3 regions of the Psychrilyobacter piezotolerans genome follow, and region 2 is predicted to be linked to each of the others. Evidence: riboswitches for the same ligand, from Rfam matches in the RefSeq annotation. Region 2 holds a riboswitch; each other region holds the start of a gene.
What was found. A riboswitch is a leader RNA that binds a small molecule or an ion and turns the genes downstream of it on or off. The one in region 2 is predicted to bind cobalamin.

Region 1 (5,143 bases), on a different contig from region 2:
GCCAGGATCTTAGTCAAAAAACTCTCCCTATGACAACCTACTTTTCCGTGACTTAAAAGTGCTTCCCGGTGCTGTTTTGTCCCATATCCCTTATGTTTTGCAAATCCATATTCAGGATAAAGTTCATCATATTTCACCATAATCCTATCCCTGGTTACTTTGGCTATGATACTTGCAGCTGCGATAGCCAGACTCTTCCCATCACCTTTAATTACAAACTCCTGGGGAGCATCATACTCACGGATCTTATGGTTCCCGTCAATTAAGGCAAGGTCAAATTCTGTTCCCCCGGCCTCTAGATCTTCTACCGCTCTTCTCATAGCAAGAAATGTAGCATTTAAGATATTTATCTGGTCTATCTCCTTTTCATTGGCTATCCCCACACCTACTTCGCAGTTGGCTAAGATTAGGTCAAATAAAAATTCTCTTTTTTTCTCGGTTAATTTTTTCGAGTCATTTATCATATCAAACTCTTCTACATAGTTGATTATCTTTACAGCAGATGCTACTACAGGCCCTGCAAGGGGCCCACGTCCAGCCTCATCTATCCCTATTATACTATCTCCGTATTCCTTGTCAAATTCCAGCATGTTGTTCAAACTTACTCCTCCTCAAAAATTCCTCTAGCAATAGAGGAACCATAGTTAATTTACTTCATTTTTTCAAGTATACCATCAAATAAGAAGGCAACTAGAAAATTTTATCTCTAGCTGCCTCTATGTTTTTCTAACTTCATATTTATAATTTTTCTAATACTCACAAGCCTAATTAAGAATAGAAGAATAAACTTTCTCTTTACGCTTTAGTTTTCTCTAATTCTTGTGAAAACGCCAACAGGGAAGGAGTTAATTTATCCCTTAAACTCCAATCCCAAATTTTCCATTACCTTTTTGAAATCTTCTGGCAGATCTCCTGTAATTTCCATCTTTTCCCCTGTAATAGGATGATCGAATTCTAATTTATATGCATGCAGCATCTGTCTGTCTGCTTTTTTAGAAGCCTTCCCGTATACGTCATCTCCCAGTATTGAGTGATTTAAATATTTCATATGTACCCTTATCTGGTGAGTTCTGCCAGTTTCTAAATCTACCTTTACCAGACTAAAGTATTCAACTTCATTTATTACTTCATAATTAGTTATAGCCGTTCTACCATTGTCTCTGACAACAGTCATCTTCTTTCTGTCTTTACTGTCTCTGCCTATTTGGTTTTCTATCCTACCTTCTTTGTTCTTCAGGTTCCCCTTGCATATGGCAAGATATGTTTTCTTTATAGTCTTATCTTTAAACATCTCCGTTAATTTAAGATGTGCTTCATTGGTTTTTGCTACAATAATAAGCCCGCTTGTATTTTTGTCCAGTCTATGGACTATACCCGGTCTGATTACTCCGCTTATAGTAGACAGGTCTTTTATATGATGCATTATTGCATTTACCAAGGTTCCGCTATGATGTCCTGCTGCCGGATGGATTACCATATCCGGTTTTTTATTTATTATCACAATATGCTCATCTTCATATACTATGTCCAATGGGATATCTTCAGCAACAACATCTAAAACTTCATCTTCTAATACAGTTACCTTTATCTCTTCATTCCCCTTTAATTTATTTCCAGGACGTGTTTTTTTCTTGCCTATGATCTCTACTAATTCATCTTCTATAAGTTTTTGTGTGTATGACTTAGTATACCCCTCTATTTTTTCACTTAAAAAAGCATCCAATCTTGTCCCTTTATCCTCAATCTCAGCTTTTAAATTTAATATCTCTCTTATTTCTCTCATAATTTATATTCTCCTTCTATTTTTTATAACACTAAGTATTCTTTATAATTTTGACACAGCTCACTAAGTAACCGTAAAGATTATTAATTTCTAATAAAACATCTTTACCAGCCCTGCTCCCAGGGCCAGCTGTACCACCATAAGCACCAGTGAGTATATGATCAGCCTTTTCCCGTTAACCAATAAAGTCCTTATATTTATCTTACCGCCTATTCCAATAAGTGCAAACATCAACAGATATTTAAAAGTATAGCTGAATATAAGTTTTAAATATCTAACTCCATCTATATACCACTGCAGATTTATTTTTTCTGTCCCATACTGCAAGGCTGTAAAGATAACTCCCACAACCATGAATCCTTTGACAAAAAAAGGCAGTTTTATTTTTTTTTTCTCCATTTTTTTTTCATCTGTAGATTTTTTCTTTTTTGTTCCGGCTATATAGATTAAAACCAAGGGGAAAAATAATAATTTTCCTGTTTTTATCAGGAGTGCCAGCCCCAAAGATTCCGCTCCAATACTATAAGCTGCAGGTATTATATGGATAAACGAACTCAGAGTCCCGCCTATATATAGAGCAGACTGGGTGGAATCAAAACCTAAAAATCTCGATATACCAGGCATGATCATCATGGCTGTCAGCCCTAAAATATTCATGGCAATGATAGCCAGGGCAAATTCTTCCTCTGGCTCCCCAAGTACTTCTGAAGTTCCGGCTATACTCGCTACCCCTCCAGATCCCAACAGCAATCCAAATTCTTCTTTTTCACCCATAAATTTAGCCACATATTTCCCCGTCAGCAGCAGCATCACAACCATTAAAAACACAAAACCTATAATTTTTACTCCTAAATCCAGAAGAATTATATAATTTACCTTCACTCCTAAACATGTAATTGCTATGGGTAATATTTTTTTGTTGGCAAAATTAAATCCAGGATAAAACTTGTATGCTTTTCTCCCTAAGAATAAATTTCCTACAACTATCCCCAGCATCAATGCTGTATTTATTTCATTCCATCCAAATTTTTTGGATATCCATATAGTCACAACGAGCAGAACTGCAGTTAAACCAAGACCTAATCTATCTTTTTTTACCATCCTCATCTCCTAGCTTTATTTTTTAACAACTAATATTATACCATAATTATGGAGATAATAGTAAAGGCAATTAATAGATACTGGAGAACTGTCATTTTATACTTAGGAGACTGAAAATTTCAAGAGGATTTTTCCCTTTAATCCCATGGCTTCACCTATTTCAATACTGTATGAAGCCACTGCTTCAGAATGCCCCTTTGTATATTTATCATGAAATTCCAATGCTGTGACAAATGATTGGACAATATCCTGTTGAAATTTTTGAGTGGTGATTTCCTTCAAAAAATGATAGAATATAGAAAATTATATCCACTATAGGTTCATTTTGATTAAAAGGGAAATGGGTTAAACCCCCATACGGTCCCGCCACTGTAAAAGTTATGAAACTACATGATCCACTAGATTTTTCTGGGAAGGAGTAGGAGTAAGGTAAAGCTTGAGTCAGGAGACCTGCCTAATGTGTTTTTATTTTTCTTGCGAGGACAAGGAGATGACTTTTACTATGTAAAAAGTTTTTTAGTACCTCAAAGGGTACTTTTTTTATTCTATAAAATATCATAAGGGGTTAAACATATGTCTAAAATAATCATCTATTTCCTCCTATTTATAAGTTCTTATTCTATGAATTATGTAAATATCAGCAGATTAGATACTCTGAGCAGGAAAGGTACTATATTCATGAGTATAAATTCATTTCACAAAATAGGAGTAGATTTAAACAGCTCAAAAGATACATTTATTTTAAATACAGATGTCGGGAAATATTACCTCAAAGGCAGCAGGATCATCACTCCACACAGGGAATACACATATCTGTCTGAACCATTTGTATCCCGGGGAAAATATTATCTTCCATTGGAACTTATTTTAGAATTAAATGGAGCCCACCTGGAAAACAATCGGATCATGAGATCTGTTGAACCTGAAAATCCGGATACTTTTCCTAAAAGGGTTATCTCCCTCTCTCCCGGTATTACAGAAAAAATATTTGCTCTGGGAGGAGAAGATCTCCTGGTAGGAAGAACATCATTTGCTGTATATCCAGAGGAAGTAGAAAATATTGATATTGTGGGAACTATGTTTGAGCCAAATTTGGAGGTCATGCTGGATAAAGATCCGGACATGGTCATCGCAGAGACTCATTTCAGGGAAAAATTGATGCTTACTCTAAATTCCTTGGAGATTGCAGCAACTAAATATCGCAGCCCTACAAATATACCAGAGATTCATAGGAGTATCGTAGATTTAGGAACTCTGCTGGGCAGACGTCCGGAAGCCCGTGGATTAAATGCCTCCTTAAAAGATAAGATCAGCTACACCAGATATATATTGAAAGATCAAGAAATCCCAAGGGTTTATTATGTTTTAGGCAGCGGTAAAACCGATATCACCCCGGGGGGGGATACTTTTATTAACTCCCTCATGGAATTAGCCGGGGGAGATAATATAGCCAGAGAAAAAGACGGATGGAGATATTCCTTGGAGGAGCTGATCCTGAATAATCCGGATATTATTTTTGGAAGCCAGAGAAGTATTGATAATATGTTAATGGAGGAAAACTACCGTTTTTTAACTGCCATTAAAAATAAAAAGTATTATATTATTGCGGATGACAGTATCTTTAATCTCCCCGGCCCCCGTGCTCTTACACAGGGGATCTATGAGATGGTAAAAATATTTCACCCTGAATCAGCTGAAAAATTAAAAAACAAATATTAAAAAGGAGAAAAATTATGAGACATAAAAAAATTATGATTCAAGGAACCGGATCTTCTACAGGAAAAAGTGTCATCGTAGCTGGTTTAGCCAGGATTTTTTATAAAGATGGTAATAAAGTAGCACCCTATAAATCCCAGAATATGGCTCTTAACTCATATATTGACAGAGATGGATTAGAGATGGGCCGGGCTCAAGTCGTACAGGCAGAGGCATGCAATACTCCTCCCCGGGCATATATGAATCCCATCTTAATGAAACCAAATTCCGATAATGATTCACAGATAATCATCGAAGGGATCCCCCATAAAAATATGGATGCCAAGGAATATTTTAAAAATACCGATTTTTTTAAGTCTATTGCTTTAAAAAACTATAAGATCATTGAGACTAATTACGATATAGGGGTTTTAGAGGGTGGCGGTTCTCCTGCCGAAATGAACCTTAGAGATGTAGACTTAGTCAACATGGGGATGGCAGAGTTAATCGACTCTCCCGTTATCCTTGTGGGAGATATCGAGAGGGGAGGAGTTTTTGCTTCCC
Region 2 (5,143 bases):
GCTTGGAATTTTCATCCACATCCAGTTGATAAAACCTCTGGGTATATTGAAAAAAAGTACAAGGGAAATATCTAAGAAGAATTTTGACCATAAAATAACCTTAGATAAAAATGATGAAATAGGAGAACTGGCTAACGACTTTAATATCATGGTTAATAATCTAAAATCAAGATATTGGAATCTGGAAGAAATAGTCAAGGAAAGAACTAAAAAGTTACAGGATTCTAATTTTAATTTATTGAAGGAAATCCACAAGAGGGAAAAAATAGAGAAAGTACTTAAAAATCAGGTGATGACAGACGAACTTACTGGTTTATTCAACAGAAGAGCTGCATATAGCTTCCTATCGGATGAGATTAAACAAGGGCACAGCTTGACTATCTGTTACTTAGATATAGATGATTTTAAAAAAATCAATGATAATTTTGGGCATAAAGAGGGAGACAGATACCTGAAAGAATTTTCATCGATATTAAAATTAAATCTACGTCAGGAGGATCACATCTTCAGGGTGGAAGGAGATGAGTTCATAGCAGCTTTCCCAAATAAGCACAAGGAAGATGTTGAAATATTCTTTGAAAAGCGAGTCCTTATCGATCTAAGGTCAAAACTGGATATAGAATTTAGTTATGGCCTATTGGAATTTTCTAAGGACAAAAAGATGAGTTTAGATGAAGTCATAAAAAGAATAGATGAAAGTATGTATAAGAATAAAACAGAAAAGAAACAGAGGACACCTCTGCCGCTAAACCCTTCTTTTTTAAGTTGATGAGATAAAGAAATCCATAACATCAAAGATCTATAGTGCCTTTGAAGTTATTATACAATGACAAAGTATGATAATGTATTTGCCAGAGGGACTCCATGTAAGATCAGAAAAATTTTAGGGAGAATTTTCTCCTTTTTTTTTATCTCAAAAAGGAAGGATATAGTTTTATTTTAAAAGATATGATAAGATGATTTTAAAATTGTATATAATCCATTTCATAAAAGACCGATAATAATATAATATAAAATTTAAAACATAGGAGCTAAAATGAAAGAATTAAGATCATTTATAAAATACTACAAATGTTATATCAAACTATTAATATTTACATTAATGTGTGCTGTTTTACTGGCCCTGCTGGATTTGGCTTTTCCAAAAATAATTCAAATAATGATAGATAAAATAATCCCGGCAAAGGACTTAAAAACATTTTATTATATCTCCGGCGGATTGATAGTCATGTATCTGCTGAGATATGCAGTCAGCTATTATCAGCTGTACTATGGAAATATTTTAGGAATTAAGATAGAGACCCAGATGAGAAAAGAACTGTTTACCCATATTCAAAAATTATCCTTTAGTTATTTTGACAACAACAAGACGGGGGTAATTATGTCAAAACTGGTCAATGACCTGGGTGAAATATCGCAGTTAGCCAACCATGGACCCATAGACCTGTTTATTGCTGTAATCAGGCTGGTAGGAGCATTTATACTGATGGTCACCTTAAATGTAAAATTGACCCTGGTTATATTTTCGGTTCTTCCATTCATGATATATTTTGCTGTCACTCAAAAATGGAAGATGAAACTGGCATTTGGGAAGACCAGGATAAAGATAGCGGGTATAAATTCCTGTGCGGAAGAAAGTATCGGCGGAGTCAGGATAGTAAAATTATTCAACAATGAAAATCATGAAATAGATAAATTTGAGAAAAAAAACCAGGAATTTCAAGAAGCTAAAAAAGAAACTTATAGAACCACTGCTGTTTTCTTTTCGGGAATCCATATATTTATGAACCTTATGCAGTTTATAGTGGTATTTTATGGTGGTTATTTAATAATGCACGGGGAGTTGACCTATGGTATTTTAATTAGTTTTTTACTATACTGCTATAGATTTATGGAGCCTATCAGAAAGATGATGATCTTAGTCCAGAGTTATCAAAAAGGAATGGCAGGATATAGGAGATTTCAGGGGATGATGGAAATAATTCCGCAGATTAAAGATATAGAAAATCCATTGATTTTAAAGGAAATAAATGGGAATATAGAGCTAAAAGATGTAAAGTTTTCCTATAATAAATCATCTGAAGAATTAGATAAAGACCAATCACTGATTTTGAATAAATTCAATTTAAAAATAAAATCTGGGGAAAGTATAGCCATAGTCGGATCCAGTGGTGTAGGGAAATCAACTATTTCAAATCTGATTCCAAGATTTTATGACATTGATTCTGGAAGTATCACCATAGATGGAAAGGAGATAAGTAAGATAAAGTTGAGTTCCCTCCGGGAAAATATAGGTATTGTGCCCCAGGAGGCATTTTTATTTGGAGGAACTATAGGGGAGAATATAGGGTACGGTAAGCTGGGTGCAACGAGAGATGAATTAATAGAAGCATCTAAAAAAGCTAATATATATGAGTTTATAAGTAGCCTGCCAAAGGGATTTGATACCCTGGTAGGAGAAAGGGGGGTAAAACTTTCAGGAGGACAAAAACAAAGGATATCTATAGCCAGGATATTTTTAAAAAATCCTAAGATCTTAATCTTGGATGAAGCTACGGCATCGTTGGATAATATTACGGAAAAACTCATCCAGGAAGCCCTCATGACATTATCTAAAGACAGGACCACCATAACTATAGCTCACAGGCTGTCCACCATTATTAATTCCGACAGAATTGTGGTTATGGATAAAGATGGTGTAGTGGAGACGGGAACCCATGAAGAGTTATTAAAATTAAAGGGATCCTATGCTAAACTTTACCGGTAGAGAATTAACTAATAAGAAGCTCTCAAGATGATGAGAAGAACTGATAAAAAACTAAGACATTAACCGTGAATTACGGTATTCAACATAGATTCAGCACAAAGAAAAGAGAACACAGAGGTACACGAAGATTAATTTCTAGGTTTAAAATCAAGAAAAAATACTTTGTGAGCCTCTTTATCTTATTTCTTAGTGATGAGGTTTTATAGGCTTTAATTGGTGTGGATTGGTGGAACACATTTAACTTTTTTGATTAAATTAGATTTAATTAAAAAGTTAATACTCGTGTATCAGTCAGATTTTAGTCGGGGTCAAAAGTATTTGAAATTCATTAAAAAAAATTAATTTATAATCAATAAAATTAATGTTAAGTTAAAAGAAATATATTGTAAAAAAAAAGTAAACATGGTATAAATTCAGTAACAATTTAATAAAATATAATCTTGGTTCGATTTGTATCGATTAAAAGGGAAGTGGGTGAAAATCCTACACGGTCCCGCCACTGTAAGACGGACGAAAATAGCATACCACTGAAGTGATTCGGGAAGGGCTATGAGTAGGGTAAAGTCAAGTCAGGAGACCTGCCAGATTATTTTTACGAACTTGCGAGGACGAGGATGTAGACATTTGTATTTTGGTATATAAAATGTTTTAGGTCTCTAAGTTTTAGGGGCCTTTTTTATTATTTAAAAGTTTAGAAAAACATGGATTATGCTTACCTGGATGCAACGTCATGTTGTTTTTATTCTCAAAATTAAATTTAGGAGGAGAAAAAATGAAAAAAATGTTAGTGGTGTTGGTAATGTTGGCAATGGGGATCTCTTTATTTGCGAATGGAGCAAAATCAAATGATTTTGATCTGAAAAAGGGGGAGAAGAAAGCAATATTGCTGGTGAGTTTTGGAACAACTTTTCCTGAAACAAGGGAAAAAACTATAGGTGCATTGGAGAAAGAATTTAAAGCTGATTATCCTGATTTTAAAGTAGTTACTGCTTTTACATCCAGAATAATTATGAGAAGAATCAAAGAAAATGAGGGGATTACCTATGATAACCCCAGTGAAGCATTGAAGAAATTAAAAAAAGACGGGTATACCCATGTATTGGTGCAGGGGACCCATATTATGAACGCTATTGAATCTGAAACATTAAAAACGGAAGTAGAAAGCTATAAGGGAGACTTTAAAGTACTAAAAGTAAGTACTCCGTTACTTACCAGTGTAGAGGATTATAAAGAGGTTGTTAAGGCACTAAAGCCGACTTATAAAAATTTAAAGAAAGATGAAGCTGTGGTATTTATCGGACATGGTACCCACCATCCTGGGAACTCTGCTTATTCCATGCTGGAGCATGTATTCCACGGTGAAGGGGTTAAAAATGCATTTTTAGGAACTGTAGAAGGGTATCCTGCATTGGATGACGTCATTGCGGGTTTAAAGAAAGCTAAAATAAAAAAAGTAGAATTATATCCGTTTATGATCGTAGCAGGAGATCATGCAAACAATGATATTGCTGTGGATATGAAGGAAGAGTTAGAAAAAAATGGATTTACTGTAAAAGCTCACCTGGTTGGATTGGGGGAAAATAAGGAAATCAGGAAGATATTTGTTGAACATGCAGAATTCGGGTTGACTCATGAGGAAGAAAATATGTTAGCCAAAAAGAAAGAATATGCAAATGGGAAGCAGCCCCTTTAATCTATGAAAAAACATTTTAAATTATGGACGACAATTGGAATAATACTATTAATCCTTTCAATATTCTTCTACCTTCAAATGGGATATATAAAAATTCCATTGAAGGAAGTGGTGGAGAGTATCAAAGGCGGGGAGGGAGCTCCTAACTGGTATATTATCCATGAAGTGAGGTTACCGAGGATTCTCACTTCGATCTTAATAGGTTCAATTTTATCCATGTGCGGATTGGTGTTTCAGGGGGTTTTATTAAACCCCCTGGCTGATCCATATACATTGGGAATCTCCAGCGGTGCATCATTTGGTGCGGCGCTGGCTATAGTCTTAAATATAACAATTTTTGGAATTTTCAGTACACATATAGTTTCATTTATATTTGCAATCCTCTGTCTGACAGTTGTTATTCAGATGGGTTCTTTTGAAAGGAAGATGAATCCCACTTCTATAATATTAGGAGGGATAATAATAGGAGCTTTCTTTTCTGCAGGACTGAGTTTTTTAAAATATTTAGCTGATGAAGGTGTAGGAGCCATTATATTTTGGCTCCTTGGAAGCTTTACCGGGAAATCCTGGATGGAAGTGGGTATTTTAAGTGCAGTATGGGTCTTTGGATTCATATTTTTCTGCTATTATGCAGAAGATTTAAATATCTTAGCCTTAGGAGAAAAAAGTGCTATCTCTTTGGG
Region 3 (5,143 bases), on a different contig from region 2:
TTAGAGGTAGGGATATTAGAGGGGGAAATTCTGAAGGTGTATAGGGAAGATTATATAAAACTCTTAGAAGAACGGATATTAATAGACGACGAGTTAGAAGACCATATAAAAATTTTAGGTATGTATATAACTTTAAAAAATTATTCGGAGGCAGAAAAAAGAGGGGAAAAACTTTTAGAAAAATATATAAACAATTCTAGAATATACGAAATTATGGCAAAAGTTTACTATGAGAGTGATAACTTAGAAGGATTAAAAAAAATATATTATGAGTGCCTAAAAAGGGATATTGATAACTCTGAGGTGTTAGAAAATATATTTAAAATATGTGGAATAGAGAGGTAAAATCATGAAAAAAAAGGTGATTTGTATAATAGCAGAGGGGCAGCTTCTACCAGTATTAGAAGCTATGTCAGCCAAGATACCTATTATAGCTACAGATGTAGGCGATTGCAAAGGTGTGTTGACTGCTCATAAAGAGATAGGGTTCCTCCCACATCTTATACAGCAATGGCTGCAGAGATTATATCTCTTTATAACAATGAACCTAGATTAAAATTATTGGGAGAGAGAGGCTACGAAATAGTAAATATTATCGGGCAGATAATTTTTTAAATATATATACTAAACTATATGAAGAAGGTTTTGATAGAAAAAATATATAGGATAAATAAATTATTAATAGGGAAAAGGGTTGTTAACTTACAACCCTTTTTATTTATTTAGTGGAAAAGCATTTTGGAATATAATTTATAGACAGTTTATTGGTATAGGGATTTTTAGACAGGTATACTTCTACACCGAATACATTTTTAAAATTTTCCTTGGATAAAACTTCAGCAGGAGTACCGATAGCTATGATATTCCCCTCCTCTAAAAGGATGAGTTTATCACAATATGTAGCTGCAATATTCATATCGTGGATTGCAGAAAACATAGTGATATCCAGGGATTTCATAATATCCATTATCTCCAACTGGTATCTGATATCCAGGTGATTTGTAGGTTCATCTAAGATAAAGAAATCATTTTCCCCTGCAATGGCACGGGCAATCATAACTCTTTGCTGTTCTCCGCCGGAAAGGCTCAAAAAGCTCCTCTTTTCAAAATGAGATAACCCGACTTTTTCCAAAGCCCCTTTGGCTATCTCGAGATCTTTTTTAGATGTAGAAGAAAATATGGAGGAATGAGCATATCTTCCCATGAGAACGATATCTATAATGGAAAAGTCAAAGTCTCCCCCTGAATGCTGTGTGAGGGTGGATATTTTCTTGGCTAACTCCTTGGAGGAAAAACCATCTATAGGGGTGTTGTCGATGAAAATACTGCCATTGGTAGGAGTCAGTATATTATATATATTTTTCAAGAGGGTAGACTTACCGCAGCCATTGGGACCTATAATCCCAACAAATTCGCCTTTTTTTATTTCAAAATTTATATCGTTTAAAATTTTTGTATCATCTATTTCAAAACTTAAGTTTTCAATTTTTAATTTCAAATTTATCCTCCCTATTTGTAAATAATTTTTTTACTTAAAAAGCCTTGACGCATAACTGAAACTTAGAGTTATGAATATAACTCTGTAGCTGAACTTAGTCAGATATAAGAGATCGTTTGAAATTACAATCTCGATATTCCTGTAGACTAAATTCTGACATTTAAATACAGATAAAACCAAACCTTCTTTTGAATTTAATTCTTTTTCTAGATATTACTCTACTCCACAGTATATCTTTTGCGAGTTTCGTCGCACCCTCCATGCCCATCAGGCATCCCACTAAGAAACGGGGATCCATGATCTTACTCATATAATATCATTTAGAAAAAGTCTGCTTTTCTTTCCTCTATTTCTTTTTCAGATAAAAAGAAACAGAGCCAGTTAAGGGTGGAAGCCTTGGAACTTTTTTATCACTTTCATGAATAATTTTTTATTATCTGGATGCAACCTTATTTATTAAAATTATAGATACTTTTTTTCATGATCCATAAAAAGAATGGTGCTCCTAAAAACGAAGTGACAATTCCTACAGGAAGTTCATTGGGAGCCATCACTACCCTGGAAAAAGTATCAGCCAGAGTAAGAAAAAATCCGCCTAAAAATATGGATACTGGTATAAGAACCCTGTGTTTGGAACTGGTTAGTTTTCTGGAAATATGGGGAATAATAAGACCGATAAATCCTATGACACCACTTATAGAAACTAAGACCCCTGTAAGAAGGGTAGATGTAAGAATAATTATAATCCTTATCTTATTGGTGTTGACTCCTAAAATTTTGGAACTTTCCTCTCCTAAAAGTAAAATATCCAGTTCCCGATGAAAAAACATCATTACTCCAAAGACAAATAGCAGTAAAGCAGTCAAAAGATAGATAGATGACCATTTAGCCCCGCTTAAACTACCTACAATCCAAAATAATGCTGTATACAGATCTCCGTTCTGGGCGGAGAAAGTGATGAAAGTAGTAATAGAGGAAAACATGGAGGAGATGGCAATTCCTGTAAGGACCAGCTTAGTAGAACTATAATTTCCGCCGATATTAGCAATCCTGAAAACCAGGACAGAAGCTGTAATAGCTCCTAAAAATGCCATAAATGGAGTACCTAAACCACCAATGTTAAGTCCTATGATAAGGGATAAAACTGCCCCTGTAGAAGCCCCACTGGAAACTCCTAAGATATAAGGGTCGGCAAGGGAGTTCTTTGTAAGAGCCTGCATAAGGACTCCAACCAAGGAGAGTCCGCCGCCTACTAAGAAAGCTAAAAATATACGAGGCAACCGGAGTTTTAATAGGATTATTTCTAAATTTTGATTCCAAGTGACCTCAAATAAATTATGATCTGTAATGGAATTGATAAGAATTTTTAGTGTGACCACGGGGTTTATCTTTATGACCCCCCTTGACAGGGCAAAGATCGTAGCTAAACTTCCTATAAATAGGAAGATAAAAAAAGTTTTTAATTTCATGGATGAGACTCCTTTATATTTTTTGATAGTTTAGGAAAGATAAAAATCATAAAATCCTAGATTAGATTCAACCTTACTTTTTTATAATAATCATACTAATATTAAGATAGATTCATAAAAATGTCTAGAAATATATTTTTTTAATACCTCCTCAGTTGAACCACAAGGAAGGTCTGATCTTTAAACACTGACAAAATTCGGATAACATACTAAATGCAAACAATTAAATTTTAATTAATAAAATGTTAATATCTTGACATTTTTTTATAGTTTTTGTAAACTGAGAACGAAGAGAATAATAATAGGGAAACTAGTGCGATTCTAGTACAGCCTTCACTACTGTAGAAGTGGACGAAACCATCATTAACCACTGAGGAGAAACCTTGGGAAGGGATGGGAGTAGGAAGAAACTAAGTCAGGACACCTAATCTGAGGGGAGAAAAGAGATGATAAAAAGAGCAGGGGTTTTAGCCCTTATTTTGGCATGCACAGTTTATGCCAATGACGTGAATGAGGATCAGTATTTTGAGGAAAGCGGAGTAATCAGATTAGAGGAAACAACAATATCCGGAGACGGTTTTGAAAACACGGTAAGAAATACACCTAAAAATATTACCATAATTACTGCAGAGGATATAAAGGAAAGCGGAGCTAAAAATGTAGTGGAAGCAGTAAAATCAGTACCAGGAGTAAAAATAAGTGAGGGGATGAGCAACACAGGGGTAATCGATATCAGGGGGCAGGGAGCTAATTATAATAGAAATACAGCTATTATCTTAGACGGGGTAAAGATGAATCCTATCGATATGTCGAATTTTAACCTGTACAGCATACCTATTGAAACAGTAGAAAAAATAGAGATAATCCCAAGCGGGGCTTCTGTAGTCTACGGGGATAATACCGTAGGGGGAGCTGTAAATATCATTACTAAAACTGGTAAAGGAAAAGACAGTTTGACTCTTCAGACGGAAGCAGGATCATATAACCAGTTAAATTCAAATGTAGGATTTAGTACTACAGCAGGGAAATTTAAGGTTTTTGGAAATGCCGGAAGAAAAAATACCGACGGGTACAGGGATAATGCATTCTTAAAATCAGACGATGTAATGGCAGGGACAAAATATCAGATAAATGAGGCCAATGCCTTAACACTAAAATATGACTATCATAAAGATCATATGGGATTCCCCGGATCGTTATCGGAAGATCAAATAGATCATGACAGAACACAGGCTAGCTCAGCGGATGACTGGGGTAAGAATGAATCCCATAGATTTAATCTGGGATATAACTATAAGCAGGATAATTTAGAGATAATAAATAATGTAAATTATTATAAAAATAATTATAATTCTTATATGTGGGGATCAGAAACTGAAAAAGATACAAATAACTTATCCAATGATTTTAAAATTAAATATAATACCGACAGAAATAAAGTTATAGCCGGATTTGATATTCTGGAAGGTAAGGTTGAAAATTCAAGAAACACAGATACTTGGGCTAAAAAGCAGAGTATAGGCGGGTTTATATCGGATACTTACAGTCTTACGGATAAATTGGATTTCACAGGGGGAATCAGACAGCAGCATACTAAATTTAAATATTCTGTAAGTGATGAAGATAAGACGTATAATAATACAATCTATGATCTGGCATTAAACTATAAATACTCAGATACCGGTTCAACTTTTATCAGCTATGGAACTGATTTCAGGACTCCTACAACGGATGAACTTTTACAAACTTATGGAGGAATCCAGTTTAACAGTGATTTAGAACCTCAAACTGGGGAAAACTTTGAGATCGGGGTAAAGGATTATATTGCAGAGACCTTTGTCAGTGCATCGGTATTTCATAAAATAGTAAAAGATGAGATATATTATAATTCAAATACAAGGACTAATACTAACTATGACGAAGACAATAAAAAAATAGGTTTTGAATTGTTGGCTGAGAGAAAAATTATGAAAAAATTAACCTTGACTACATCTTATTCTTATTTAGAATCCAAGATAGACGGGGGAGAAGATAAAGGTAATGAAACTCCAGGAGTGCCTAATCATAAGTTCTCCATAGGAGCAAAATATGATTTCACGGAAAAGTTGAAGTCTAATTTACTATTAAACTATGTAGGGTCATCTTATGCATTTGGTGATGAGACTAATGAGGAAAG

Region 1: another riboswitch for cobalamin. It lies ahead of DYH56_RS02220 (ABC transporter substrate-binding protein); the one in region 2 lies ahead of DYH56_RS05225 (sirohydrochlorin cobaltochelatase).
Region 3: another riboswitch for cobalamin. It lies ahead of DYH56_RS02130 (TonB-dependent receptor); the one in region 2 lies ahead of DYH56_RS05225 (sirohydrochlorin cobaltochelatase).

The regions. Positions count from the first base shown of each region.
Region 1 is NZ_QUAJ01000002.1:189,911-195,053, forward strand. Features, by position in the region: gene rnhB (ribonuclease HII) at 1-590, opposite strand, end outside; gene DYH56_RS02205 (RluA family pseudouridine synthase) at 851-1,783, opposite strand; gene DYH56_RS02210 (putative sulfate exporter family transporter) at 1,874-2,884, opposite strand; gene DYH56_RS02215 (hypothetical protein) at 2,987-3,166, opposite strand; cobalamin riboswitch at 3,184-3,356, shown strand; gene DYH56_RS02220 (ABC transporter substrate-binding protein) at 3,458-4,603, shown strand; gene DYH56_RS02225 (cobyric acid synthase) at 4,618-5,143, shown strand, end outside.
Region 2 is NZ_QUAJ01000007.1:3,349-8,491, forward strand. Features, by position in the region: gene DYH56_RS05215 (GGDEF domain-containing protein) at 1-769, shown strand, start outside; gene DYH56_RS05220 (ABC transporter ATP-binding protein) at 1,037-2,767, shown strand; cobalamin riboswitch at 3,191-3,367, shown strand; gene DYH56_RS05225 (sirohydrochlorin cobaltochelatase) at 3,540-4,460, shown strand; gene DYH56_RS05230 (FecCD family ABC transporter permease) at 4,464-5,143, shown strand, end outside.
Region 3 is NZ_QUAJ01000002.1:172,790-177,932, reverse strand. Features, by position in the region: gene DYH56_RS02150 (tetratricopeptide repeat protein) at 1-345, shown strand, start outside; gene DYH56_RS02145 (hypothetical protein) at 350-556, shown strand; gene DYH56_RS02140 (ABC transporter ATP-binding protein) at 719-1,498, opposite strand; gene DYH56_RS02135 (FecCD family ABC transporter permease) at 1,948-2,967, opposite strand; cobalamin riboswitch at 3,218-3,413, shown strand; gene DYH56_RS02130 (TonB-dependent receptor) at 3,414-5,143, shown strand, end outside.